DNA from 4 places in the Pseudomonas monsensis genome. Region 3 is predicted to be linked to each of the others. Evidence: riboswitches for the same ligand, from Rfam matches in the RefSeq annotation. Region 3 holds a riboswitch; each other region holds the start of a gene.

Region 1 (7,179 bases), 160 kb from region 3:
GCGATCCGTGACGAAGTGGTCGATCTGCAAGCGGCCGGGATCAGGATCGTGCAGATCGACGAAGCGGCATTCCGCGAAGGCTTGCCGTTGCGTCAGGCACAGTGGCAGCAGTATCTGGACTGGGCGAGCGAGGTGTTCCGCCTGTGCGCTGGCGGGGTGCACGACGAAACCCAGATTCACACGCACATGTGCTACAGCGAGTTCAACGATGTGATCGAGTCCATCGCGGCGATGGATGCGGATGTGATCACCATCGAGACGTCACGTTCGGACATGGAACTGCTCGACGCCTTCGAAGCCTTCGCCTACCCGAACGACATCGGCCCGGGCGTCTACGATATCCACTCGCCACGGATTCCGCAGGTCGCGGAAATGGCCGGTCTGCTGCGCAAGGCGGCCCGGCGCATCCCGGCCGAGCGCCTGTGGGTCAACCCGGACTGCGGCCTGAAAACCCGCGGCTGGCCGGAGACCGAAGCGGCGCTGGTGCATATGGTCGCGGCGGCGCGGCAGTTGCGCAAAGAGCTGGCGTAACGCTTGGGCCGCATGAAACACAGCCGTTGTGGAGCGGGCTGTGTTTTATGAATGAAATCGCAGGATCTGCGCACCATCGAACGGGTCTGTCAGGTAGTGCGCCTTGACCCCGAACGTTTCCTGTAGCCGCTGCGGCGTCAGCACTTCCAGCGGCTTGCCCAGAGCCACCAGCCGGCCGCGTTCCAGCACCGCCAGCCGATCGCATTTCAACGCCTGATTGAGGTCATGCAATGCAATCAGTGTGGTCACCGGCAACGCCTGCACCACGTTGAGGATCGTCAATTGATGCTGGATGTCGAGGTGGTTGGCCGGTTCGTCCAGCAGCAGGATTTGCGGGCGCTGGGCCAACGCTCGGGCAATGTGCACGCGCTGGCGTTCACCGCCTGACAAGTGACGCCAGACACGCGTGCGCAGGTGCAGCGCATCGACGTCGATCAACGCCTGTTCAACGATGGCGTCGTCCACCTGCGACCACGGCTGCAGCGCTGAAAGCCACGGTGTGCGCCCCAGTGCAACGGCGTCGAATACGCGGATGCCGTCGTCGGTGTCGGCCTGTTGTTCGACCACCGCCAGTTTTTGCGCAATGCTGCGCCGGGGCATTTTCCCGAGGGGCTGGCCTTCGAGCAGAACCTCGCCAACGCTCGGCTCGCGCAATCCGGCAAGCAGTTTCAACAGAGTGGATTTGCCCGAGCCATTGGGCCCGACGATGCCGAGGGTCTCGCTGCGCTGGACCTCCAGGCAGACACCGTCAAGCAACTCGGCGCCGCGCACCTTGAACGTCAGCCCGGAACAACTCAACACCGGGTTCATCGAGCCGATCTCCGGCCAATCAGGATGAGCGCAAACACCGGCGCGCCGACCAGCGCGGTAATCACACCGACCGGAATCACCTGACCCTTGATCAGGGTGCGCGACAGCACGTCGGCGGCAATCAGAAACACCGCGCCCCCCAATGCGCTGGCCGGCAGCAGACGGGCATGCCCGGTGCCGAGCAACAGACGCGCCGCATGGGGAATCACCAGGCCGACAAAACCGATCGAACCGACAATCGACACCATCACCGCCGTTACCAGCGCCGCGCAACCGATCAGCACAATCTGCACCCGCCGCACCGGTATGCCGAGGGACGCCGCCGAATCCGCGCCAAAGGTAAATGCATCCAGCGCGCGCCGATGCCACAGGCACACCAGCAAGCCGAACAGGGCCACCGGCACCGCCAGCCACACCGACGGCCAGCGCACGCCGCCGAGATTACCGAGCAGCCAGAACATGATGCCGCGCGCCTGCTCGGAACTCGCCGAACGGGTAATCAGAAACGCGGTGAGCGCATTGAACAGCTGCGAGCCGGCGATCCCCGCGAGAATGATCTGCCCGGTGCCGTTGGCCGAACCGCTGACACGGGCCAGCAGAATGACCAGCACGAACGCCGTTACCGCGCCGGCAAAAGCTCCGGCGGACAGCGAAATCGCCCCGGCGCCAATCCCGAGCAGCGCCACCATCACCGCGCCGGTCGAGGCCCCGGCGGAGATGCCGAGCAAATAGGGATCGGCCAGCGGATTGCGCAGCAGCGACTGCAAAATCACCCCGCACGTCGCCAGACCGGCACCGCACGCGGCGGCGACCAGGGCGCGGGTCAGGCGGTAGTTCCAGACAATGCCTTCGTCGATCGGGTCGAGCGCATGCCCGGCGGTCCACAGCTTGTTGGCCAGCACTTTTAGCACCACGTCCGGAGCAATCGACGTCTCTCCGATGGCGACCCCCGCGAGCACGGCGATCAACAGTGTCGTCAGGGCCAGTAGTGCGCGGATCAGGCTTTTATTCATTGCGACAGGTCATAGCCGTTGAGGGCCGTGGCCAGTTGCTCGATGCCATCGAACGTGCGCAGGCTGGCCTGCATGGCCAGGGCGTCGAGAATGATGATGCGGTTGTTTTTCACCGCGTCCATGTTGCGGGTCACCGGGTCGCTGCGCAGGAAGGCGAGTTTCTTCTGATAGTCGTCAGCGGGGAAGCGCCGGCGATCCATGCGTGCGATGACGATGAAGGTCGGGTTGGCCTTGGCGATGGTTTCCCAGCCGACCGTCGGCCACTCTTCATCGGATTGCACCACGTTGCGCACGCCGAGGGTACTCAGCATGAAATCGGGAATGCCTTTGTGTCCGGCCACGAAGGGCTCGATGTCCATCTGCGCACTGGAGAACCAGACCACGGCACTTGCGTCTTTCAATTGTTTGCCCTGAGCCGTGGCGACTGATCGGGCGAGGCTGGCCTTGAGTTGTTCATTGAGCTGCTGGCCGCGGTCCTGCACATCGAAGATTTGCGCCAGTTGGCTCACGCTCTTGTAAATCGTGTCGATGCGAAACGGCGCCAGCCGGGTACCGTCGGCGCCGACGAGGTTGTCCTTGGCTTCGCAATCGGAGGGCAGCAGGTACGTCGGAATCTTCAGCTCGTGAAACTGCTCGCGCGTGCCCACCGCACCTTGTGGGCCGACCATCCATTCCAGCTCCACGGCGACCAGTTCCGGGCGCTTGCCGATCACCGCTTCGAAACTCGGCTCGTTATCGGCCAGGCGTTCGATCTTGTCGTTCTGCGCCTTGTACGTGGCCAGCACGTCGTTGAACCACAGCGAGGTGCCGACCACTTTGTCGCCCAGGCCCAGGGCGTAAAGCATTTCGGTGCCAGCCTGGCCGATGGTGACGGTGCGCGTGGGGGCGTGCTGGAAGGTCAGGGTGCTGCCGCAGTTCTCGACGGTCAGTGGATAGGTCGTCGGCGCTGCATGGGCGAGCGCGCAAAGACTCAGGCCGGTGAGCAGGATGGCAACGCGGGGCAGCAGCATGGGCAGTCTCCAGGGGAACCGTACGCAAGGCGGGGAGAGTACGGTCTGGAAACACACCAGCGAACGCAGTCATGGCAACAGCGCAAGGCTGCTGATCAAACGAAGACGCGCACGGCACGATGTCCTTCCCGGACACCCCGCCGGTTAGTAGTCACTGTGCCGGCAGGTCTCCTGACTGATGCGTCATCGCCCGTGCTCCGGCCTTCCCGGGTTCACCCAGTGGCAGTCGTGGAGCAGGCTCAGCACCTACAGTTGCGGGGGCAGTTCCGAACGATGCGCTGACGCACCTCGGATTCCCTATTAATTCCGTATGGAAACCGGCGGCGGCATGGTAGTCGATCGAGCCGCTTTAGGGGAGACGAATCTGCCGGAGGGGAATTAATGCTTGCTCATCAAACCGTGCAGTACGCCCAGGCGCAGGCCGGGTTCGGACGGCACCATCTGCGAAATGCCGAACACCTTGAACGCCGCCAGCATCAACACCAGGCCACCGGGCAGAATGCTCTGGCGGTGCGCTTGCAGGCCGGCGAGTTTCAGTTGCTGGACGTTCTTCACTTTCAGCAGCAGTAACGACAGGCGCAACAGCCCACCGTAGGTAATGCCGTCGTGGCCGAAGTCGTTCAGGCGATTGGCCTTGAGCACCTTGGCGAGCATGCGCGCGGTGCCGGATGAGCCAATGGTTTGCTGCCAGCCTTGCGCGCGATAGCGGCGGGCGACTTTTTCAAATTGCAGGATGGCGACGCGCTCGGCTTCTTGCAAGGCACCGGGGGTAATGCGCCCATCGGGAAAATAGCGCGCGCCCAGCGTGCCGCTGCCGATGGCAATGCTTTCAGTCAGCAACGGTTGCGAGCCTTGGCCGAGGATCAGTTCGGTGGAACCGCCACCGATATCGACCACCAGACGCATGTCGTCAGCAGTCGGCAGTGCATGCGCCACGCCGGCATACACCAGCCGAGCCTCTTCATGTCCGGAAATGACGTCGATGTCAAAGCCCAGATGCCGCTCGGCGCTGGCGAGAAACAGTTGTGCATTGTCGGCTTCGCGCACGGCGCTGGTGGCCACCGCACGCACCCGACCCGCTTCGAACCCCCGCAGCTTTTTGCCGAACCGCGCCAACGCCTGCCAGCCGCGATCCAGCGCCAGGGTGTCCAGCGCGCCACCGTCAAACCCCTCGGCCAGGCGCACCGGTTCGCGCAAGGTTTTCACCTCCTGAATCATGAAGCCTTTGCGGCTGCGGACCGACTGGCCGATCATCATGCGAAATGCATTCGAACCCAGGTCGATGGCGGCAAACAGCGAGGCGTCTTCTTTCATGGGAGTCCTTGCAAAACGTCCGTCTCAAGGCTCAAGACGGTTTGCGAGGATTCTGCCGTGAAGTTGATGACATCCTGATGACGGCAGCGGGGCGGTTCAATGAATGTGTGTCTGTCATGACACTGTCATTATCCGGCGTCTATGCTGAGCCCAATACATCGCGTGTTCTTAAAGTTTTTGCTGCCTCTTTTGGCAGCTTTTTTTTGCCTGCGATTTGCCGCGCTACGTCCTGCAGATTGTGTGCGTTTGCAATTTCGCGTAAGGCTTGGCTAATATACGATCCATATACACAACGTATCGGATTCATATATGGGCATCGTAAAGATTTCTGAGGACATGCACGAGAACCTGCGCATCTCCAGCAATGCACTCAGCCGCTCGATCAACGCGCAGGCCGAGCACTGGATGCGCATCGGCATGCTCGCCGAGCTGCACCCCAACCTCGACCACAGCGCCATTTGCCGCTTGCTGATTCGCGCCGAACAGAACGGCGGGCTGGATCTGCAACAACTGACTCAGGAAGCCGTCAGCGCATGAGAAACCAGATCAAGATCAACACGCCCGCCGAGATCGCGCAATCACGCGCCGCCGGTCAACTCGCCGCTGAAGTACTGGCGATGCTGGTGCCGCATGTAAAGGCCGGTGTGACCACCGACGAACTGGATCGGCTGTGCAACGACTACATCGTCAATGTGCAGAAAGCGGTTCCGGCCAACGTCGGTTATCACGGTTTCCCGAAAACCGTCTGCGCTTCGGTCAACGACGTGGTGTGCCACGGTATTCCCTCGGGTACGCCGTTGCAGAATGGCGACATCGTCAACCTCGACATCGCGGTGATCAAGGACGGCTGGTTCGGTGATACCAGCCGCATGTACGTGGTCGGCGAGGCGACGCCTGAGGCGCAGCACCTGATCAACACCACCTACGAGGCCATGTGCGCGGGTATTCGGGTGGTCAAGCCGGGCGCCACATTGGGCGATATCGGCCATGCGATTCAGAGTCTGGCGGAGAGGGAAGGCTTCAGCGTGGTGCGCGAGTACTGCGGCCACGGGATCGGCAAGGTCTATCACGATGAGCCGCAGATTCTGCATTACGGTTTTCCCAATCAGGGCATGAAGCTTAAGGCGGGGATGATTTTTACCGTAGAGCCGATGCTCAATGCCGGCAAGCGCCATGTGAAGAACATGCCAGATGGCTGGACCGTGCTGACCAAGGATGGCTCGTTGTCGGCGCAGTGGGAGCACATGGTGGCGGTGACGGAGACGGGGTTTGAAATCCTCACGGCGTGGCCGGATGAGATTGAAGGCTACCGCGCCATCGTCTGATACCGCGTCGACTGTTTCCCTCACCCTGGCCCTCTCCCGGAGGGAGAGGGGACTGACCGGGTTGTTTGGACAAGTTACGCCGACCTGAGAGTGCTGCGTCGAACTCAGGTTTGAACAGCATGAAGATTGGCTCCCTCTCCCTGAGGGAGAGGGACTGATTGAGGTGTTCTTTCGAGGGACGCCGACTTGGGATACCGAGTCGAACCCGGATTTTGAACAGCACGGAGATCGGCTCCCTTTCCCCCTCGCCCCCCCCTGGGGGGGAGGGCTGGGGTTGATCTGGTCAAACGATCCTGGACACAGTTATAGGGTTTTATCCCTTTTCATGCCGCCAGGGCTTCCATGTCTACCGGAGTTCGGTAGCCGTTGTGACTGTGTAGCCTGATCCGATTGTAATAGTGGGTCAGGTAGCGCAGCACATCGCTACTGGCTTCATCTTCGTTTCGATAACCGACCTTGGGTATCCATTCAGATTTCAAACTGCCAAAGAAACGTTCCATCGGAGCGTTATCCCAGCAGTTTCCTCGTCGACTCATGCTTTGTTTTATTCGCATCTCCGACAGCGTTTCTCGGAACATTTTGCTGCTGTAATGACAACCCTGATCCGAATGGAACATCAAGTTTTCAGGGCGTCCTCGCGACTCGAAAGCCATCCTCAACGCTTTACAGGTCAGAGCCGAATCGGGACTTCTGGATATCGCCCAACCGACGACGCGTCGGGCATGCAGGTCTAGTACCGCAGCCAGATAAACCCAGTAAGTACCGGCCCAAATGTAAGTCACATCGCCACACCACACTTGATTGGGCGCCTCAACGTTGAATTTACGCTCCAAATGATTGGGGGCGTATTGAGCCTCTGCGCCGCTAGGTTTGTAACGATGTCTGCGTCGTTGCTGGCTCTTCAATCCGATCTCGAGCATCAGGCTACGAGCCATGTAACGACCTACCGACTCCTTTTCGTTACACAACGCCTTTGACAGGCTGCGCGCGCCCATTGAACCGCGACTTTGCTTATGTAATTCAGCAGCCTTGATCTTGAGGCGCTCGCGCTCGGCATCCACTTTTGTCCGCTGTTTCAGACGCTCGTAATAACTGCTGCGGTTGATACCAAACACGCCACACAACTCGGATCTTGGATATTGCTCGCTTAATTCCTCGACCAGCCTTACTGATCGA
Region 2 (7,179 bases), 980 kb from region 3:
GCTGGTAGCCAAACCCGCTGAAACTGCGGCTTGCAGCGGGTTTTGCCATATTTCAGGCGTCAGAAAATCCGCTTTCCTGCACGGTTGGCAGGCTGCGTATCGGTTCAAATGGGCTTAAGCGCTTAGATGTAAACGAGAAACCGAGAAGTCACAAAAAGGTCGATTGAATTTGCAAATGAGGTCGATAGCGGGCATAGTCTCGGCTTCTTTACAACTATCAGCCACGGTCGTGCCCATGCTAAATCGCTTCGCACCCCTCGTGCCTCTCGCACTCGTCACCCTGTTGTTCGGTTGCGCTGCTCATTCTCCAGTTCAAGAGCAGCCTCAACAGGTTAAAAATTCTGCCACTGCCCAGTCTTCCGTTATTTTCCAGGAAGAGCTGGACACCGAAAAAGAGCTGTCGGACTTCAACAAGAAGCCGTATGAGCTGCCTGTTCTGGCCGACAGCATTCTCGAACGCGGCATGTCCCTGATCGGTACCCGTTACCGTTTCGGCGGCACCTCTGAAGCCGGTTTCGATTGCAGCGGTTTCATCGGCTATCTGTTCCGTGAAGAAGCCGGCATGAACCTGCCGCGCTCCACTCGCGAAATGATCAACGTGGATGCCCCGCTGGTCTCGCGCAGCAACCTTGAACCGGGCGATCTGCTGTTCTTCGCCACCAACGGTCGTCGCGGTCGTGTGAGTCACGCCGGGATCTACCTGGGTGACAACCAGTTCATTCACTCCAGCAGTCGTCGCAGCGGCGGTGTTCGCATCGACAGCCTGGGTGACAGCTACTGGAGCAAAACCTTCATTGAAGCCAAGCGCGCCTTGGCGATGGCACCGACCGTGGTCACCGCTCGCAAGTAATTCCCCGTTGTCGCCACGTCCGTGGCGACCAAAACGGCGCCGGCAACCGAGTAGACCCAGACTTTACAAGGTGAAGTTAAAGTCTTACTTGAAGTTTGTCGTATAGCCGCTAGAATCCTGTATCTATATTGATGGCAAACCGCCTGCGTGCTCCGCAGGCGGTTTTGTTTTCTGTCCATCCGGCAGAGAAAGCCGCAGCCAGATCAGGATGTTCTGCTTATGACGATGTCGGCCCGCCTTGCTTTGATCTTCTGCGCAGCGCTGCTCAGCGCCTGCGCCAGTCGCACACCACCGCCCGCGCCTGTGGTGCGCGCCCCGGTAGTGTTCGGACCCTCCCAGTCATTCTCGCCCGCTGCTGAAGACGTGCTGTTTCGCGCCCTGGGCCTGGTTGGCACGCCTTATCGCTGGGGCGGCAATACACCAGACTCCGGGTTTGATTGCAGTGGTCTGATCGGTTTCGTCTACCGTGATGCGGCGGGTATCAGCTTGCCGCGTTCCACGCGAGAGATGATCGTGATGCAGGCGCCGAATGTCGGCAGGGACGGCTTGCAGACCGGTGACCTGATCTTCTTTGCCACCAATGGCGGTTCGCAGGTCAGTCATGCGGGGATTTATGTCGGGGAAGGGCGCTTCGTGCATGCGCCGGCAACCGGCGGTACGGTGAAGCTGGACAGCCTGTCGAAGGCGTATTGGCAGAAAGCGTATCTGAGTGCCAAGCGCGTGTTGCAACCTGAGCACCTGGCGCGTAACCCTTAGTTCAATGACTCACCCTCCAATGCAGGAGTGAGCCTGCTCGCGATAGCGGTCAATCAACAGTGATGTTGAAGATGACGCTGTCATCGCGAGCAGGCTCACTCCTGCAGTTGTTTTGGTTCAGGCAAAAGTTATTTGGCGGACGATACTCGCCACACTTTGTTGCCCACATCATCGGCCACCAGCAAGTCCCCTTGCTGGTCGATCACCACGCCCACCGGGCGACCTAGCGCATTCTCATCCTTGTCGAGGAAACCGGTCAGCACATCCACCGGTGTTCCGTTCGGTTTGCCTGCGCTGAACGGGACAAAAATCACTTTATAGCCACTGTGCGGCTTGCGGTTCCATGAGCCGTGCTGCCCAATGAACGCGCCTTCCTTGAACTGCGCCGGCAGGCTATTGCCCTCGGCGAACGTCAGACCCAGCGAAGCGGTGTGCGGGCCTACGGCATAGTCCGGGGCGATGGCCTTGGCCACCAGATCAAGGTTTTGCGGTTTCACGCGCTCATCCACATGCTGCCCGTAATAGCTGAATGGCCAGCCATAGAAACCACCGTCCTTGACCGAAGTGATGTAGTCCGGCACCAGGTCGCTACCGATTTCGTCACGCTCGTTGACTGCCGTCCACAGTGCGCCCGTGGTGGGTTCCCAGGCCAGGCCGTTGGGGTTGCGGATGCCCGAGGCGAAGATCCGGTGATTGCCAGTGGCGCGATCCACCTCCCAGATCGCTGCGCGTCCTTCTTCTTTATCCAGACCGTTTTCGCCGACGTTGCTGTTCGAGCCGACGGTGACGTACAGCTTGCTGCCGTCCTTGCTGGCGATGACGTTTTTGGTCCAGTGGTGATTCAGCGTGCCGCCCGGAAGATCGGTGACCTTGATCGGCTGCGTCTTGATCTCGGTCGCGCCGGGTTCGTAGTGAAAGCGCAGCAGGCGATCGGTGTCGGCGACATACAGGTCATTGCCCACCAGTGTCATGCCGAACGGCGAGTTGAGGTTTTGCAAAAATACTGTGCGGGTCTCCGCTACGCCGTCGTGATCGGCATCGCGCAGCAGGGTGATGCGGTTCGGGCTCGGCACGCCGGCACCGGCCTTGCCCATGACTTTTTTCATGACCCAGCCACGAATGCCGCTGCTGTCGTCCGGTTTCGGCGGCGCGTTGGTTTCCGCTACCAGCACGTCACCGTTGGGTAGTACGTAGAGCCAGCGCGGATGATCGAGGCCTTCGGCAAACGCGGCCACTTGGGTGCCGGCCGCAGCGGTTGGTTTGCCGCCGGCGGGCCAGCCGACTGCCGGAGCGATGTTCACTGTCGGGATCAGGGTCTTGTTCGGTTCGGGCAGTTTCGGTGACGGGCCGGTGCCGTCGGAGACTTGCAGGCTGGAGGATTCACCGCAGGCGGTGAGCCCTCCGGCGAGGGCGATGACGAAAGCGAGTCGGGTTTTGCGCATTACTGATCTTCCCTATGAATGCATTCCTAATCATAGAGGAGCTGACGCGCCCGATGGTTCAACCGCTTAGCCACGGGCCTCTTTGAACAGCACGGCGATGCCCGGGTGATAGTTGCCGGCTTCGCTGCGCAGTTTTCGGTAGGCGTAAGGGAAGTACCAGGCGACCGCGCAGGTGTGTTCCTTTTGCAGATCGTCGACCATGTCCTGCAATTCTTCAGGGCTGGCGCTGTGCTGGGCCTTTTGCGGGGCGACGAACAGGCAGCCAAGCCGCAGATCACTGGCGTAGCTGATGCGTTTGGCGTCGCTGGTAATGTCCTGCAGGGCCTGGGTCAGGTTGAGGTTGTTGACCCGTGGCCAGCGCTGCGTGGCCTGAATGAAGGCGCGGTCGTCAGTCCCGGCGATAAACAGATCGGCGCGGGCGTTGCGCTCGCCATCCTCGTTCTGTTTGCGGGTGGGTGTCTGGCCGAGGGTCACCAGCTCGGCCATCCAGGCTGCCGCCGAGAGCAATCCGAGATTAGCGTTCTCGTCATGCCAGTAAGGCGTGTCGCTGTCGCCGCGCACGGCGTTGTAACGGTCGATACAGTCAAACCAGCGTTCAAGCACCGGGCGCAGGAATTCCAGGCGCGGGTTGCTGATGATCATGCCTTGCATCGTCATCATCCTTATTGTTGTGATGGGCTTTTCCGAGAAAAGCATGGCTCTTTGATATCACTTGTATCAGTGTGGCACAAGATTGGCGTCAGATAATTGATCGACGGCAGTTATTCGACCGATGTCCCCCTCTTTAATTGACGCTCCACCCCCAACCCTCTAACCTTCGCGGCTTGTTTCAGGTGCTCTGTGACACCCCGTCGACAGAGTGAAACAGGGAAGCCGGTGAGGGTTGTCTTCGCGCGAAGAGCCACCACAATCCCGGCGCTGCCCCCGCAACGGTAAATGAGTAAAAGCTGCGCCTTGAGCCACTGCCTCGACAGAAGCGGGAAGGCGCGCAGCCAGGCGCATCGCCGCTCATGAGCCCGGAGACCGGCCTGATCCATCCAGCGGCATCACGGTGGGCGATGCCAGGCTTTTTGCCGTCTATTCTTGTGCCTGCCCGCCGTTATTCAGCCTCAACGGAGAGCTCCCCCATGACTGATTCCCCCGAGCGTGATGAACGCCATCTGGCGCGCATGCAGCGCAAAAAAGCCGTGATCGACGAGCGCATCGCCAACTCGCCCGATGAGTGCGGTCTGGTGCTGGTGCTGACCGGCAACGGCAAAGGCAAAAGCAGTTCGGCGTTCGGCATGCTTGCCCGCGCGATGGGCCACGGCATGCAGTGCGGCGTGGTGCAGTTCATCAAGGGCCGTAACAGCACCGGCGAGGAACTGTTTTTCCGCCGCTTCCCGGAGCAAGTGCGCTTTCATGTGATGGGCGAGGGCTTCACCTGGGAAACCCAGGATCGTCAGCGCGATATCGCCGCCGCCGAAGCGGCGTGGGAAGTGTCCCGCGAACTGTTGCGCGATCCGTCGATCGGCCTGGTGGTGCTGGATGAATTGAACATCGCCCTCAAGCACGGCTACCTTGACCTCGATCGGGTACTCAGCGACTTGCAGGCGCGTCCGCCGATGCAGCACGTGGTCGTCACCGGTCGCGCAGCCAAGCCGGAAATGATCGAGATGGGTGACACCGTCACCGAAATGGGCATGCTCAAACATGCCTTCCAGGCCGGCATCAAAGCGCAGAAAGGCGTCGAACTTTGAATCAGCCACGTCACTGCCCGGCGGTGTTGATCGCCGCGCCGGCCTCCGGTCAGGGCAAGACTACCGTCACCGCTGCGCTGGCGCGTTTGCATCGCAATCAGGGGCGCAAGGTACGCGTCTTCAAATGCGGCCCGGACTTTCTCGATCCGATGATTCTCGAGCGCGCCAGTGGTGCGCCGGTGTATCAACTGGACATGTGGATGGTCGGCGAGCAGGACAGTCGGCGTTTGCTGTGGGAAGCGGCCGCCGAGGCCGATCTGATCCTGATCGAAGGTGTGATGGGCCTGTTCGACGGCACGCCATCAAGCGCCGATCTGGCGCGGCATTTTGGCGTGCCGGTACTTGGCGTGATCGACGGCACCGCGATGGCGCAGACTTTCGGTGCGTTGGCGCTGGGCCTGGCGAAGTATCAACCGGATCTACCGTTCGCCGGCGTGCTGGCCAACCGCGTCGGCACCTTGCGTCACGCGCAATTGCTCGAAGGCAGCCTCACGGAAGGCCTGCGCTGGTACGGTGCATTGTCCCGCGAAACCGGAATCGAGTTGCCGAGCCGGCACCTCGGTCTGGTGCAGGCCAGTGAGCTCAATGACCTGGATCTGCGTCTCGACGCGGCCGCCGAAGCATTGGCCAGCAGTTGCGAGGTAGCGCTGCCACCGGCCGTGGAATTTGCCGCGCCTGAAGTCATCACTGCCGAACCATTGCTCGAAGGCGTGCGCATTGCCGTCGCCCGCGACGAAGCCTTTGCCTTTATCTACGGCGCCAGCCTCGACCTGTTGCGGGCGATGGGCGCCGAGTTGAGGTTCTTCTCGCCGATCCGCGACACGCAATTGCCCGAGGCCGACAGCCTGTATCTGCCTGGCGGTTACCCGGAACTGCACCACGCGGCGCTGTCGCAAAACACCGCAATGCTCGACGCGATACGCGCGCACCATGCGGCCGGCAAGCCGTTGCTCGCCGAATGTGGCGGCATGCTCTATCTGCTTGATTCGTTGACCGATGTCGAAGGCCGCCGTGCCGAACTGCTCGGGCTGCTGCGCGGTGATGCGGTGATGCAAAAACGTCTGGCGGCACTGGCGCTGCAAGCGGTGGACCTGCCGGAAGGTTCGTTGCGCGGCCACACCTATCATCATTCGCTGACCACCACTGAGCTGACACCGATTGCCCGTGGCTTGAGCCCGAATGGCGGACGCGGGGCCGAGGCGGTTTATCGCGAGGGGCGGATGACGGCTTCGTATGTGCACTTTTATTTTCCGTCGAATCCTGCTGCGATTGCCGCATTGTTTGCGCCAGATCGTGACGCCGCCTTCGCGAGCAAGCTCGCTCCCACAGGGGATCGCGTTTCTTGAGCAAGCACCCCGTCCAATGTGGGAGCGAGCTTGCTCGCGAAGAGGCCATGACCGACAACGCATTTACCGAGGCCGAGCGCCAAGCCGTCTATCGAGCCATCGCCGAACGCCGCGACATGCGTCACTTTGCCGGCGGCACGGTCGAACCGGAGCTGTTGCGCCGTCTGCTCGAAGCCGCGCATCAGGCGCCGAGCGTCGGTCTGATGCAGCCGTGGCGCTTCATCCGCATCAGTGATCGCACCTTGCGCGGGCAGATCCAGAACCTCGTGGAAGAAGAACGCATCCGCACTGCCGAAGCCCTTGGCGAGCGCAGCGATGAGTTCATGAAGCTCAAGGTCGAAGGCATCAACGACTGCGCCGAGGTGTTGGTCGCGGCGCTGATGGATGATCGCGAAAAACATATTTTCGGTCGCCGCACGTTGCCGGAAATGGACATGGCCTCGTTGTCCTGTGCGATCCAGAACCTGTGGCTGGCCGCTCGCGCCGAAGGCCTGGGCATGGGCTGGGTGTCGCTGTTCGAACCGCAGGCGCTGGCCGATCTGCTGCAACTGCCGGCCGGGGCCAAGCCGCTGGCGGTGTTGTGTCTGGGGCCGGTCAAGGCATTTTATCCGGCACCAATGCTGGTCCTCGAAGGGTGGGCGCAGGCGCGTCCGCTGAATGAGTTGCTGTTTGAAAATTTTTGGGGAGTGAGTCAATGAGTGTGGCGTTGTTGAGTGTCGCCGCCGTGGCGCTGGATGCGCTGCTGGGTGAACCGAAACGCTGGCATCCGCTGGTGGCGTTCGGCAATTTCGCCGGGCGCATCGAGCAACGTTTCAATGCGGGCGGGCGCGGCTGGCGCAGCCATGGGGTCACCGCGTGGGTGATCGCCGTGCTGCCGCTGACGCTGCTCGCCACCGCGTTTTCCTGGGCGCCGTACGTGGGCTGGATCGTCGAGATTCTCGCGCTGTATTGCGCCCTCGGCATGCGCAGTCTTGGCGAACACGTCGAGCCCGTAGCCAAAGCCCTGCGCAGCGATGATCTGGAAGAGGCGCGCAAGCGCGTCGGCT
Region 3 (7,179 bases):
TTTTGTCTGTGTTGCTGGCGGTGCTGCTGATGATCGACATGGCGCTTCCCTCTGGAGTGTCAGCGGGTGAATAGAGCGCATGAAAACCCTGCGAGTCAGGCACGCAGAGGTTCGAACAGCGCCCGCCCACCGCGGGTTGTCAGGTTCAGCGACGCAAATGCGCGCTGTGTGTTGCGGGCCGGTCTCCGGGCTCACGAGGGGTTGGCGTCAGGCCGACCTGCAAGCGTCACCTTCCCATGCCGCAGGGACACAGTGGATCTGACGCTTCGCTCGCTTACCGTTGCGGGGGCAGCACCGGACTGACATGGCTTTGAGTAAAGCACATGATTCACCGGTTTCCCGTTTCACCCTGTGAAGGGCACCCGTAACAAGTTGTGTAGGAGAGCATGTGGGGGGGAATTTAGTCAATTGAATGGGCATAACCGTTGCTGCGGGTGTTGTTGATTGGGCTCCCGCCCTTACGGTGGGTCACTTTTTCCAGACGCCGGAATGCCGGCCCAGCGAAAAATAACCAAAAAGGCTGCCCCCGGCGTCAGTCTGCAAGAGCCTGGTCGGCTTTCAGGCCGCTATCGCTGGCAAGCCAGCTCCCACAGGGGTTGAGTGCATTCTGTTAGGGATTGGTCGGCTGGCTGGCCGTCATCGCTGGCAAGCCAGTTCCCACAAAAAAACAAAGGCAGCCCACAGCCCACAGCCCTTGCTTCTCACCACTCAACACAATGAGCGTTAGCTCGAGTACCGCTTTTGATCTCAGCGCCCGTCGGCAGGCTGAGTGGAGGGATTTAGCCGGGGGTGGGAGCGTAGCGACCGTTTGGCGCAGCCAAACACATCGAGAGGAGGTGCAGCGAAGCAAACCGGAGGCGATGCCCCCCGGATAGATCCCGGAGCGAAGGGACCCGAGCCTAGGCGAGGGCCGAACGTCAGGGTAAAGCCTTTTTGGTTACTTTTTCGGCGTCTGGAAAAAGTGACCCGCCGTAAGGGCGGAACCCTAATCAGCAACACCCGCAGAAACGGATACGCCCCCAATCCAAACATTGACCCATCCCCACACCATGCGTAGCCTTGCGCTTTCGAGGTTCTTCGGCACATGCCGAAGCTAAGAAGGGAACGCGGTCAAAGCCGCGGCTGCCCCCGCAACTGTGAACGGTGAAGTTCGCTGCCACGCCACTGCCAGCTCGATCAAAGAGCCAGCGGGAAGGCGCAGCGAATGCCAGGCCAAGCCTGAACGCCGTCAGCCAGGAGACCTGCCTCGTCACAGATTCTCACTACAACCGGGCGGGGTGATCCGGTGGCGAACGCTTCCGGCGCGCATGCGCGTTGCCGGTTCTCGTCCCGTATGCCCGCCGCTTTGCCAAAGGGCATACCGATGAAAACACTGGCCAAACTCCCCGTCACCATCGTTACCGGCTTCCTCGGTTCGGGCAAAACCACGCTGCTGCGGCATATGCTCGACAACGCCCAGGGCCGTCGTATCGCGGTGATCGTCAACGAGTTTGGCGAGTTGGGCATCGACGGCGAAATCCTCAAGCAATGCACCATCGGTTGCACCGAAGAAGAAGCCACCGGCCGGGTCTACGAACTGGCCAATGGCTGCCTGTGCTGCACCGTTCAGGAAGAGTTCTTCCCGGTGATGCGCGAACTGGTGGCCCGTCGCGGCGATCTCGACCATATCCTCATCGAAACTTCCGGGCTGGCCCTGCCAAAACCGCTGGTGCAGGCTTTCCAGTGGCCGGAAATCCGCAGCGCCTGCACTGTTGATGCGGTGATCACCGTGGTCGACAGCCCGGCCGTGGCCGCCGGCACTTTCGCTGCGTTCCCGGATCAAGTCGATGCCCAGCGCAAACTCGATCCGAACCTCGATCATGAATCGCCGCTGCACGAACTGTTCGCCGATCAACTGGCCAGCGCTGACCTCGTCATTCTGAACAAAGCCGACCAGACCAGCCCTGAAGATCTGGCGCGTGTACGCGCTGAAGTCGCCGAAGAACTGCCGCCGGCGGTGAAAATCATCGAAGCGAGCAACGGTCGTCTGCCGCTGGACGTGCTGATCGGCCTCGGCGCCGGTTCCGAAGAACACATCGACAGCCGCCACAGCCATCATGATCACCACCATGGTGAAGGCGATGACGACCACGATGACCATGATCACGACGCCTTCGATTCGATCTCCATCGAACTGCCGCAAGCCGACGAAAGCCTGCTGCTCGACGCACTGACGCAACTGGTGGTCAAGCACGGCATCCTGCGTGTCAAAGGTTTCGCCGCCATTCCGAATAAGCCAATGCGCCTGCTGATTCAAGGCGTGGGCACGCGTTTCGACAAGCATTTCGACCGTCAGTGGGGCGCCGATGAAGCGCGCGTCACCCGTCTGGTGCTGATCGGTCAGGAACTCGACGCCGCACAACTCGAAGCGCAACTGCGCGCCGCGCTCAGCGTTTAAACCATGCACCTGCTCAGGACCCAGCCCGGCGGTTTCGTGTCGGATGACAATATCGCCGACCTTGGCCAAACCCCCGCCGAGCTGGTGATCCTGTGCAGCGGCGATTCCAGCCTGGCGCTGCTCGCCGAAGCCGCGCAGCAGTTGCCCGAGGATTACCCGAGCCTGCGTCTGGCCAACCCGATGCAGGTGCAGAATCACGCGTCGGTCGATCTGTACGTCGACGAGGTGTTACGCCACGCCAAGGTGATTTTGATCTCGCTGCACGGCGGCATCGCTTATTGGCGCTACGGCGTCGAGCGGCTGGTCGAGCTGTCGGAGCGCGGCGTGCAGGTGATTCTGGTACCGGGCGATGATCGCCCCGACCCGGAGCTCAGTGACCTGAGCACCGTGCCCGCCGAAGATCGCGACCGCCTCTGGCAGTTCCTGCGTCAGGGTGGCCTGGGCAATGCACTGGATTTCTTTCATTGCCTGGCCAACCGCTGGCTCGCCCGTGATTACCTGTGGGGCGAGCCGCAAGCCTTGCCGCGTACGGCGATTTATCACCCGGACAAAACCAGCGCCGCACTGGCTGACTGGCAAGCCGACTGGCTGGCGGAATGCCCGGTGGCGGCGGTGTTGTTTTATCGCTCGCATTTGCAGGCGGCCAATACCGCGTTCATCGACGTGTTCTGCCAGCGCTTGCAGGCGGCGGGGCTCAATCCGCTGCCGATCGCCGTCGCCAGTCTGAAAGAGCCGGGCTGCCTGAGCGTGGTCGAGGATTGGCTGGATGAAGTCGAGGCAGGGGTCATTCTCAATACCACCGGTTTCGCCCAGTCCAGCCCGGAAGCCCCGCACCTGCGGCCGTTTCGCCGCAACATTGCGGTGATTCAGGCCATCTGCGCCCAAGACAACGAGCCCGGCTGGCGCGACAGCGAGCAGGGGCTGGGCCCGCGCGATCTGGCGATGCACATTGCCTTGCCGGAACTCGACGGACGCATCATCAGTCGGCCGATCAGCTTCAAGGATCTGGCCTGGCGCAGCGAGCGCAGCCAGTCCGATGTGGTCTGTTACCGTGCGCAGCCCGAACGCATGGATTTCGTCGCTGAACTGGCGCGGCGCTGGATCGACCTCGCGCGGGTGCCGAATGCCGGTAAGCGCATCGCACTGGTTCTCGCCAATTACCCGACCCGTGACGGCCGCATCGGCAACGGTGTCGGTCTCGACACGCCGGCGGCGACGCTGAACATCCTGCGTGCGTTGCAGGCTGAGGGATATCCGGTCGCGGCAGAGCTGCCGGGCAGCGGCACCGAGTTGATTCAGCAATTGCTCGGTGGCGTCAGCAACGATCTCGAGACGATTGATCTGCGCCCGTGCCAGCAAAGTCTGGCGATGGATGATTACCTGGCCCAGTTCAACGCACTGCCCGAGGCCAATCGCACGGCCGTGACCGAGCGCTGGGGCGCGCCGCAAAACGATCCGATGTGCCGCGACGCACGCATGATGATCGCCGGCCTGCGCTTCGGTCTGACTTTTGTCGGCATTCAACCGGCGCGCGGCTATCAGGTCGATCCGAGCGCGGTGTATCACGACCCGGATCTGGTGCCGCCCCACGGCTATCTGGCGTTCTATTTCTGGTTGCGCAAGACCTACGGCGCCCACGCGGTGATCCACGTCGGCAAGCACGGTAACCTCGAATGGCTGCCGGGCAAGGGCGTCGGCCTCTCGGAAAACTGCTGGCCGGACGCACTGCTCGGGCCGCTGCCGAACATCTATCCGTTTATCGTCAACGATCCGGGCGAGGGCGCCCAGGCCAAACGGCGCACGCAAGCGGTGATCATCGACCACCTGATGCCGCCGCTGACCCGCGCCGAAACCTACGGCCCGCTGCGTAATCTGGAGCTGCTGGCCGACGAGTATTACGAAGCGCAACTGCTCGATCCGCGCCGCGCCCGGGAGCTACAGCGCGACATTCTGCAACTGGTGCGCGATACGCAGATCGACCGCGAACTGCAACTCGATACCGCGCTGGACAGCGATGCCGACGCAGCGATCTGGTTGCCGCGCCTCGATACGTATCTGTGTGATCTGAAGGAATCGCAGATCCGCGACGGTCTGCACATTTTTGGCGAATCGCCGACCGGGCGTTTGCGGAACGATACGTTGCTCGCGCTGCTACGGATTCCACGAGGCGACGGCAAAGGCGCGCAATCAAGCCTGTTGCGAGCACTCGCCAAAGCGTTCGAACTCGGATTCGATCCACTCGATTGTGTGCTGGCCGATCCATGGACAGGCCCGCGTCCCGAGGCGCTGCAATCGCAAATCGACGAAGTCTGGCGCACTGCCGGCGACACCCGCGAACGCCTCGAACTGTTTGCTTCGGACCTGATCTCCCAAACACTACAAATCCCTTGTAGGAGTGAGCCTGTTCGCGATGGCGGTGTGTCAGCCAACATTGAGTCCACTGACACACTGCTATCGCGAATAGGCTCACGCCTGCAAGGACCGCGTTGGGCGGAGGTCAGTGCAATCATCGACCATCTGCGCGAAGTCGTCGCGCCACGCCTCGATGCCTGCGGCCCGGCAGAAATGCGCGGCCTGCTCGACGCCCTCAGCGGTCGCTTCGTCCCCGCTGGCCCCAGCGGCGCACCCAGCCGTGGTCGTCTCGACGTGTTGCCCACCGGACGCAACTTCTATTCGGTGGACGTGCGCAACCTGCCCACCACCACCGCGTGGCGTATCGGTTTCCAGTCGGCCACATTGATTCTCGAGCGGCACCTGCAGGATCACGGTGATCACCTGCGTCAGCTCGGCCTGTCGGTGTGGGGCACCGCGACCATGCGCACCGGCGGTGATGACATTGCTCAGGCCATGGCCCTGATGGGCGTGCGTCCGGTGTGGGCCACCGGCAGTCAACGGGTGGATGATTTCGAGATTCTGCCGCTGAGCCTGCTCGATCGTCCGCGAGTCGATGTGACGCTGCGGGTATCGGGTTTCTTCCGCGATGCCTTTGCCAACCTGATCCGCCTGTTCGACGCCGCCGTGCAAGCCGTGGCGGCGCTGGACGAACCGGACGATCTCAATCCGCTGGCCGCCAGGGTGCGTGCCGAACGCGAAGCCTTGCTGCAATCGGGCCTCGACGAAGACACGGCGCGGCGTCAGGCCGGATGGCGGATTTTCGGCGCCAAACCCGGTGCCTACGGGGCCGGTGTGCAAGGCGCGATTGATGGCCGTCTGTGGCAAACCCGCGAGGATCTCGCCGAGGTCTACTTGAATTGGGGCGCCTACGCCTATGGCGGTGCCGACGAAGGCACCGCCGCCCGCGAGCAATTCGTCCAGCGCCTGAGTCAGGTGCAGGCAGTGTTGCAGAATCAAGACAATCGCGAGCACGACCTGCTCGATTCCAACGATTATTACCAGTTCCAGGGTGGCATGCTCGCGGCGGTGGAAACCTTGCGTGGCGAAGCGGCGGTCAGTTACCACGGTGATCACAGTCAGCCGGACTTGCCAAAGATTCGTACCCTGAAAGAAGAGCTGAACCGGGTGATCCGCTCGCGTGCGGCGAATCCGAAGTGGATCGACGGGGTCAAGCGCCACGGCTATAAAGGCGCGTTTGAACTGGCGGCGACGGTCGATAACCTGTTCGCGTTCGACGCCACCACGCAATTGATTGATGATCACCAGTACGCATTGCTGGCCGATGCCTACCTGCTGGACCCGGCCACCCGGGATTTTGTTCGCGAGCATAACCCGCATGCGTTGCGCGACATGACCGAGCGGATGCTGGAAGCGCAGCAGCGCGGGATGTGGCAGGAGCCTGGGGCTTATAAAGAAGCGCTGGAGAATCTGCTGCTGGATATTGAGGAAGATATGTAACCGGCCAAAAGCTACCCTCAGCCCAGTCCTCTCCCGGAGGGAGAGGGAGCCGATTTGCGTTGCTGTCGAAGTCTGAGTTCGGCCCGACGTATCAGGTCGACGGAATTCGAAAAAACACCTGGGTCAGTTCCCTCTCCCCCTGGGAGAGGGCCAGGGTGAGGGCCTCCCCACTGACACACCACAACACCAAAGACCACGACAGAGAAACCCAAATGACCGACACCCCCCATTTTCCGCTCTCCGCCGTGGTCGGCGCCGATGACCTGAAACTCGCCCTGTGCCTGACCGCCATCGACCCGAAAATCGGCGGGGTGCTGATCGAAGGCCCGCGCGGCATGGCCAAATCCACCTTGGCGCGCGGTCTGGCAGATCTGCTTGCCAGCGGCCAGTTCGTCACCTTGCCGCTGGGCGCTACCGAAGAACGTCTGGTCGGCACCCTCGACCTTGACGCGGCCCTGAGCGAGGGTCGTGCGCAGTTTTCGCCCGGTGTGCTGGCTAAGGCGGATGGCGGCGTGCTCTACGTCGATGAGGTCAACCTGCTGCCGGATCATCTGGTCGACCTGCTGCTCGACGTCGCGGCCAGCGGCACCAACCTGATCGAGCGCGATGGCATCTCCCATCGGCATTCGGCGAAATTCGTACTGATCGGCACCATGAACCCCGAAGAGGGCGAACTGCGTCCACAATTGCTTGACCGCTTTGGTTTGAACGTTGCCCTCAGCGGCCACACGGCACCGACCGAGCGCGGGCAGATCATTCGTCGGCGTCTGGATTTCGACAGCGATCCCCACGGGTTCTGTGCGCAGTGGGAAGCCGAACAACAACACCTGCGTGAACGCTGCGAAAACGCTCGAAGCCGCTTGAGCGAGATTCCGCTGGACGACGCTGCG
Region 4 (7,179 bases), 760 kb from region 3:
GCAAAGTGCGAAGGATATAGGGCCCGGCGTCGGCAAGCCATGCCGGTTACCTGGAGCCTGCGCTGCTTCAATGGCCAACGGGCGCTACAAGGATGCCAAAGGGAACAGCGCGATCAGCTCGAGACTTGCTCAAGAAAGATCAGTTGCAACGGTTCTTCCAGCAGGTCGTCCGCCGTGGCGGCAAAGCGCTGGAAGTAAGGCATCGCAAAATGCGCATCCAGCGCCGCCTGATGCATGAAGGCCTCGCGCATGTAGAACGTGCCGCGCTGGTCGCGCAGTTCAAACAACACATAGTCGAGGTTGCCCGGTTCCGCGCGGGTCGGCTCGACCAGTGCCAGCAGCCCCTCTTTCAGCGCCTGCTCCTGGCCAGGCCGGGCCTTGAGCACGGCGATCGACACCAGCATTTCAGTGGACGTGGTCATCATTATTTCTCCAGATTCAAGGCTGAGTGATCAGCGAGTCGGTGCCGGCGCCGCGTCGATTTTCAGACGCATCAGGCTATAGGGTTTTTGCCGTTGATCCTGCCCGCCACGGAAGCCGGCCTGGCGGTGCAACTGGTTGGCGATGAAATACAGATAGCCGTCGGGACCGATCGACAGGGTGTCGGGCCAAAGCAGGCGCGGGTCGTGGACAAGGGTTTGCCACTGGCCGTCCGGCAGGCGTTTGCGGATCGCGTTGTGTTCGTAGTCACCGGCATAGACCGCCCCGGCGGCATCGGCTTCCATGCCATCGGACGCGCCCTTCTCGCCCAGGTCCTGCACGGCAGCGGCCAGTTGCTGTTCGCTGACGCTGGCGTCACGCAACAGCGCGGTGGCAACCGAGTACAGATGGCGGCTGGACAGCGGCGTGAAGTACAGGGTCTTGCCGTCCGCCGACAGCGCAATGCCGTCCGACGCCACGCCCAACGGTGTGCGCTTGCCGTCCGCGCCCGCGACGGTCAGCGGCAGACCTTCGACCATCGGCACGAAATCCGGGTCGACCGATGTTGCCGGCACTCCGCTCAACCGGCGCTGGGCGCGGCCAGTGGCGATGTCCATGACGATGATTGCACCCGGGCCACGCAGCGACGAGTCGGTGACGTACACCGTGCCTTCGGCCCCGGTGCGGAAGTCGAAGCGCATGTCGTTGACGTAGGTGCTCGGCAACATGACGTTGTCCGGAAACACCAGGCGTTTGACGATGCGGTTGTTGGCCAGATCCACCGCCAGCAGTTTCGCGCCTCTGGCTTTCGGTTCGGCAAACCCTGGCGCGGCGGTGTCAAGCAGCCAGACCCGGCCCTGCCCGTCGGCGACCACGCTTTGCACGCTGATCAAGCCATCGCTCGGGTCGCGCGGATTCTCCTGATTGATCGCCGTGTTCGGGTACGCAACCACCTTGCCGTCGCGGATTTCGCCGACGGTGAACGGCACGTCGTCGCCCCAACGCGGGAAGTTGACAAAGATTCGCCCGGTTTCGCTGACCGTCACGCCGGTGGGCATGGCGTCGTAGAACGCGTGGACTTGTTCAAGCGTGCCAAAAGCCCTGTCGGCCGGCGTATTCAGCGGCAACGGGATAGCGCTGATGGCGTGGGCCAAAGGCATGCTCAAAGTCGAGGCAATGGCCAACATCGCGGGCAGTTTGTTCATGCGCATCATGTGTTCCTCGCTGGGCCGTCATGGCCCGTTCGAATATTCAGAATCCTTCAAGCACCATCTTGCCCCGGGCCTTGCCGCTTTCGACCAAGGCATGAGCGCGGCGCATGTTGGCCGCATTGATCGCCCCGAAGTGCTGGCCCACGGTGGTTTGCAATACGCCCTGGTCAATCAGCCCCGCGACCCGGTTGAGCAAATGATGTTGGTTGATCATGTCGTCGGTTTCGTACAGCGAACGGGTAAACATCAGTTCCCAGTGCAGCGACAACGATTTGCGCTTGAGCGGCATGACGTCGAGGCTGTCGGGATCGTCAATCACCGCCAGACGCCCCTGCGGACGCAGCACTTCGATCAATTGCGCAAAGTGCTGCGTGGTGTGCGTCAGGCTGGCGACGTAATCGACCTCGGCCACGCCCAGCGCCTGCAGTTGCGCGAGCATCGGCTGGCTATGATCAATGACGTGATGGGCGCCCAGCTGGCGCACCCAGTCAGCAGTTTCCGGGCGCGAAGCGGTGCCAATGACGGTGAGCCCGGTCAAACGCCGCGCAAGTTGCACCAACATTGAACCGACGCCACCCGCTGCGCCGGTGATCAGCAGGCTTTGGCCCTGCCCCGCGCCCTCGGCGACACCGAGCCGATCGAACAGCAATTCCCAGGCGGTAATCGAGGTCAATGGCAACGCTGCAGCATCGGCGGCACTCAACGAGCGCGGCTTGTGCCCGACAATCCGCTCGTCCACCAGATGCCGTTCGCTGTAGCTGCCGGTGCGGGCAATCGAGCCGGCATAGAACACTTCATCGCCGGGCTGAAACAGCGTCACGTCGGCGCCGATTGCACGGACAACACCGACGGCGTCCCAGCCAAGGATTTTCGGTTCCTTGGTGAAAGTGCCGGCGCGGACTTTGGTATCGACCGGGTTGACCGCCACTGCGCGCACTTCCACCAGCAGGTCTCGCGGGCCAGGCGTGGGCTCGGGGATGTCGGTGTCCTGCAACGATTGCGGATCTTCGATGGGCAAGGCGTGTTGGGTAAAGGTGATGGCTTTCATGGGATCTCTGATTCTGAAGGGCTGTGGCAGTCACTGGCCGCCATCTTCGGCTTCCCTCGGGCAAAGAAAAACCGGCAGAATGCGCCAACACTTTCACTGCAGGCGTGAAAATGATCCGCATCGACGATCTCGGTTTATTCACCCGCAGCGCCGCGCTGGGCAGTTTTACCGCTGCTGCGCTGGAGGCTGATTTACTGCCCGGCCAGGTCGCTGCCGCGATCAAGCGGCTGGAACGCGAACTGGATGTGCGCCTGTTCGCCCGCACCACCCGCAGCCTGCGCCTGACCGCCGAAGGCGAGCAGTACTTGCCCACCGCCCACGCGGTGCTCGAAGCCCTCAAGCAGGGCGAGGACAATTTGCGGGGGGAAAACGCCACCCTGCGCGGCGTGTTGCAAGTCACTGCGCCGTCGGATCTGGGACGCAATATCCTGCTGCCGTGGCTGACGCAGTTCCGCCGCCAGCACCCGGAGCTGACCTTGCGATTGGTGCTGTCGGATCAGATGGTCGATCTGTTTCGCGACCCGGTGGACGTGGCGATTCGTTATGGCGCCAACGTGGATGCCAACTACGTAGCGCTGCCGCTGGCACCGTGGAACCGGCGGGTGCTGGTCGCTTCGCCTGAATACGTGCAACGCCACGGCCAGCCGCAGACCCCGGATGAACTGCTGGATCATCAGTGCCTGCTCTATTTGCAGACTGGCCGGGTCTACGACAAGTGGAACCTGGGCAATCAGACCGTGCAAGTCTCGGGACCGCTGTTCAGCGACGACGCCGACGTGGTGCGGCGCTGGGCGCTGGACGGCGAAGGGATCGCCTACAAATCCTGGCTGGATGTCAGCGCCGACATCGCGTCAGGTCGCCTGCTTGTATTGCTGCCGGAGCAACCCGGCGAGACCTCGCCGTTGAGCCTGGTATGCCCGCATCGCAAGCAGATCACCCCGGCCGTGTCACAGCTCTATACGTGGCTGAGCAGCCAGTTTGCGGCGCTGAAACCGATGTGAGCAGAAGTCCCGTCAGAAGTTGACGAACGCTGTTGCGAGTGTTCAGATGCGGGCCTGTTTCAGGTGCCCCCTGCCGCCGTGCTTGGGGTGAAACGGGAAACCGGTACGTTCATTGCGAACAAGTCCGGTGCTGCCCCCGCAACGGTAGGCGCGTGATGCTTTCGACAGACCACTGTGGCCAGACGGCCATGGGAAGGTGAAAGCCTCGATACGCGCGAGCCCGGAGACCGGCCTGAAATGCGTTTGGCAAAATCCTGCGGTGGGCGGGCATGGGCCGGTATTGGCTGTGCGCGATGCCTTCTCCTGCATGCTCTTCTGCGAAGATCCTTTTCGAGAAGACAATGATTCGACCTTTCAACACTTCTGCACCAACCCTGCTGTTCGGCTGCCTGCTCAGCCCTTTGCTGCTGGCCGACGACACGCCACTGCAACTCGATCAGCAAATCGTTTCCGCGCCGTCAGTGGAATCCACCACCGTCGCCGACATGGCGCAGTACGGCAGCAAAATCGAGAGGGTTTCCCGCGAACAAATCGAACGTGCCGGCCCCGGCGCCGATGTCAGCCGTGTCCTGCAGATGTTCATTCCCGGCCTGTACGTGGCGCCGAAAAACGGCCCGTTCGACTACGGCACCTATTCGTTGCTCGGCGGCCGTAACGACGACACGCTGATCCTGCTCGACGGTGTGCGCCTGAACAATCGTCTGTACGGCGGCCTGTACCTGGACACCCTACCGGCCAACGCCATCGAACGCATCGAAGTGCTCAAGGGCGGGCAAAGCCTGCTGTTCGGCACCCAGGCGGTCTCGGGGGTGATTAACATCGTCACCCGCAGCCCGCAATCGCGCAAAGCCGCCGGCGAAGTGAATCTGGGCGTGGACAGCTTTGGCGGCACGACCGAAGACGTCCGGGTCGAAAACATCTTCAGCAACGGTTTCGGCGAACTGGGTTTGCTCGCCTATGCCAGCCACAACGTCTCCGACGGTTACCAGCCGTACCGCAACCGCGACATGAAGAACGTCAGCGAGAAAAACCGTGCCTACGAAGTCACCACCTTCGGCGGCAAGGCGATTCAATCGTTCGCCGATGACGCGCGGCTGGAACTGTTCTATCAGTACGCCGACGCCAACCTCGATTTCGCCCGCCCGCTGAACAACCACAACACCACCAACGACCGTGTGCAGCAGATCGCCACGGCGACCTTCGAACAGACCGTCAACGAGCGCGTGAGCTACTTCGTCAAAGGCCACATCAACGACTGGGACACCCGCTACACCCGCGTCAACAACGTGGATGGCGGCGGTACCAAGGTCATCAACCACAACGACTACTGGGGCTTCACCGATTGGGGCGTACAGGCCGAAGGCAAGGCGCTATTGCCCGGCGGTCATGTGCTGGTGTTCGGCACCGACAACCAGTGGTTCAAGGGTCAGGACGATGTGCTGGTGATCGACAACGACAAGGCCGAAGCCCACGCGATCTACACGCAGTTGCGCCCGCAGATCGCCGCCCTGCCCGACTGGCACCCGAGCCTCGGCATTCGTCACGAAGCCATGAGCGGCGGCGATGGCGCCACGGTCGGCATGCTCACCTCGCTGTACGACCTCAACGATAACTGGGCCGTGCGCGGTCAGTACGGCAGCGCCTACAAACTGCCGAATGCCGAGCAGTTGTTCGTCAACGAGCCGGGCGACGAGATCGGCAACCGCAACCTCAAGCCGGAGAAAAGCCGCAACGCCGAACTCGGTGTCGACTACCAGGGCTTTCTGCTCGAGCGCGAATTCAGCGCCAGCGTCAGCCTGTTCAAACGCAAGATCGACGACCTGATCACCCTCGACGGCATGCAGTGGGTCAACGGTGAGGGGCAGATCCGCATGCGCGGTTTCGAGGCCGACGCGAAACTGGCGCTCACCCAGCGATGGAGCCTGCAAGCGGACCTGACGCGCAATCTCACCGAGTCGCGCAGCGGCGTGAGCATCAACGACATCCCGGGGTTCTTCGCCCGCTCAAGGGTGGGTTATGAGTCGGAAAATCGTATGTGGGGGGCCGGGGGCGCGATCCGCTACATACGCGATATCAAGAGTTCGAAGCAGGTGCAGTACGGCAACTATTCGGTGGTCGATGCCGATGCTTATCGCTACCTCGACCACGCCCATCAGCACCGTGTAAGCCTGCTGATGGAAAACCTGTTCGACCGCGATTACGTCACCAGCCGTTCGAACAATGTCGATAATCTCGGCCGGCCGTTCACCTCTGAAATTCGCTACACGTACCGCTTCTGATGAGTGAAATCACCAAGGTCGACGGCGTCGATACTCATCCGGACTGGTCGCAAGTGCCCGATCACGCGCGCCATGTGTTCCTCTGCACCGGCCCGCGCTGTACTCAGCGCGGCGCCTTGCAGTTATGGAAAACCCTGCGCCGGCATCTGCTCGCACACGATCGCATCGAGACACCGGGCGGCGTGTTACTGACCCGCACTCATTGCCAGTTTCCGTGCAATCTCGGGCCGATCGTGACGGTGTATCCGGAACGCTTCTGGTACAGCGTGCATAACCGGCAGGAGGTGCAGCGCCTGGTCGAGGTGCATCTGCTGGGCGGTGAAGTGGTCGAGGATTTGCTGATCCGGGGGCGCACATGAAGCCCTTGTGGTGTGCACTGGGCGCCCTGCTCTGCTCATCGGCGGCTATGGCTGACAACGTGCGCAACTGCGGCGAGCACTGGCAGGTTTCCGCTTCGCCGCCCGCGCGCATCGTCGCGCTGAATCAGCACGCAGCTGACCTCGTGCTGGCGCTTGATGCCGGATCATCGCTGGTGGGCGTCGCGTATCTGGACGACACCGATGCCGGCCAGCGCCCAACCGCGTATTTCGGCGTGCCAGTGATCGCACGTCAGTATCCATCCAGCGAAGTGTTGTACGCGCAACAGCCGGATCTGGTGATCGGTGGGTTCGCCACAGCCTTCGGTGACGGCGTCACTTCACGCTCGGCGCTGGCGCGCAACGGCATCGGTTCCTACCTGCTGGAATCGGCGTGCAACGGGCATTCGCTGGATTACTTCGGGCATGTGCGCAATGACCTGCTGAACCTCGGCGCGTTGCTGCACAAACAACCGGAAGCCAAGGCACTGCTGGCCGCGATGGAGGCCGACCTCGCCAATGCCCGAGCCTTGGCCGGCACGCAGAAACCGCTGTCAGTGTTTTACCTGGACAGCGAAGTCAAAGGCCTCGACAGCGAAGGACGGCGCGGTTTTGTCAGCACGTTGCTGGACGCTGCGGGCGCGAAAAACCTGTTCGCCGAGATCAATCAATACCGGGTCACCGTGAGCCGCGAAACCCTGCTGGTCAGCGACCCGGACGTGATTCTGCTGGCCGATGCCGACTGGTCGCCCGCCAGCCGCAAGCGCTACCTGTTGACCCACGACCCGGTGCTGTCGCAACTGCGTGCAGTGCGCGAAAACCGCCTGATCGTTATCCCCTTCACCCAGCTGTTGCCCACCGCAG

Evidence for each region. Region 3 has a riboswitch for cobalamin ahead of cobW (cobalamin biosynthesis protein CobW). Riboswitches for the same ligand answer to the same signal wherever they lie in the genome.
Region 1: it holds a riboswitch for cobalamin, as region 3 does, so the genes downstream of both, HV782_RS12815 (ABC transporter substrate-binding protein) here and cobW (cobalamin biosynthesis protein CobW) in region 3, are expected to answer to the same signal.
Region 2: it holds a riboswitch for cobalamin, as region 3 does, so the genes downstream of both, cobO (cob(I)yrinic acid a,c-diamide adenosyltransferase) here and cobW (cobalamin biosynthesis protein CobW) in region 3, are expected to answer to the same signal.
Region 4: it holds a riboswitch for cobalamin, as region 3 does, so the genes downstream of both, HV782_RS16920 (TonB-dependent receptor plug domain-containing protein) here and cobW (cobalamin biosynthesis protein CobW) in region 3, are expected to answer to the same signal.

Annotation. Positions count from the first base shown of each region.
Region 1 is NZ_CP077087.1:2,917,947-2,925,125, forward strand. It holds gene metE (5-methyltetrahydropteroyltriglutamate--homocysteine S-methyltransferase) at 1-531, shown strand, start outside; gene HV782_RS12805 (ABC transporter ATP-binding protein) at 577-1,341, opposite strand; gene HV782_RS12810 (FecCD family ABC transporter permease) at 1,338-2,342, opposite strand; gene HV782_RS12815 (ABC transporter substrate-binding protein) at 2,351-3,364, opposite strand; cobalamin riboswitch at 3,509-3,701, opposite strand; gene HV782_RS12820 (Ppx/GppA family phosphatase) at 3,743-4,678, opposite strand; gene HV782_RS12825 (ParD-like family protein) at 4,988-5,215, shown strand; gene map (type I methionyl aminopeptidase) at 5,212-6,003, shown strand; one part of gene HV782_RS12835 (IS3 family transposase) at 6,327-7,179, opposite strand, start outside.
Region 2 is NZ_CP077087.1:2,101,598-2,108,776, forward strand. It holds gene hda (DnaA regulatory inactivator Hda) at 1-8, shown strand, start outside; gene HV782_RS09205 (C40 family peptidase) at 236-850, shown strand; gene HV782_RS09210 (C40 family peptidase) at 1,070-1,606, shown strand; gene HV782_RS09215 (PQQ-dependent sugar dehydrogenase) at 1,735-3,048, opposite strand; gene HV782_RS09220 (hypothetical protein) at 3,115-3,699, opposite strand; cobalamin riboswitch at 3,863-4,094, shown strand; gene cobO (cob(I)yrinic acid a,c-diamide adenosyltransferase) at 4,176-4,787, shown strand; gene HV782_RS09230 (cobyrinic acid a,c-diamide synthase CobB) at 4,784-6,133, shown strand; gene bluB (5,6-dimethylbenzimidazole synthase) at 6,181-6,831, shown strand; gene cbiB (adenosylcobinamide-phosphate synthase CbiB) at 6,828-7,179, shown strand, end outside.
Region 3 is NZ_CP077087.1:3,077,979-3,085,157, forward strand. It holds gene HV782_RS13410 (CbtB domain-containing protein) at 1-40, opposite strand, end outside; cobalamin riboswitch at 160-381, opposite strand; cobalamin riboswitch at 1,054-1,263, shown strand; gene cobW (cobalamin biosynthesis protein CobW) at 1,364-2,437, shown strand; gene cobN (cobaltochelatase subunit CobN) at 2,441-6,289, shown strand; gene HV782_RS13425 (magnesium chelatase ATPase subunit I) at 6,502-7,179, shown strand, end outside.
Region 4 is NZ_CP077087.1:3,836,689-3,843,867, forward strand. It holds gene HV782_RS16900 (putative quinol monooxygenase) at 114-422, opposite strand; gene HV782_RS16905 (L-dopachrome tautomerase-related protein) at 453-1,631, opposite strand; gene HV782_RS16910 (zinc-binding alcohol dehydrogenase family protein) at 1,672-2,679, opposite strand; gene HV782_RS16915 (LysR family transcriptional regulator) at 2,790-3,680, shown strand; cobalamin riboswitch at 3,725-3,930, shown strand; gene HV782_RS16920 (TonB-dependent receptor plug domain-containing protein) at 4,022-5,959, shown strand; gene HV782_RS16925 ((2Fe-2S) ferredoxin domain-containing protein) at 5,959-6,318, shown strand; gene HV782_RS16930 (ABC transporter substrate-binding protein) at 6,315-7,179, shown strand, end outside.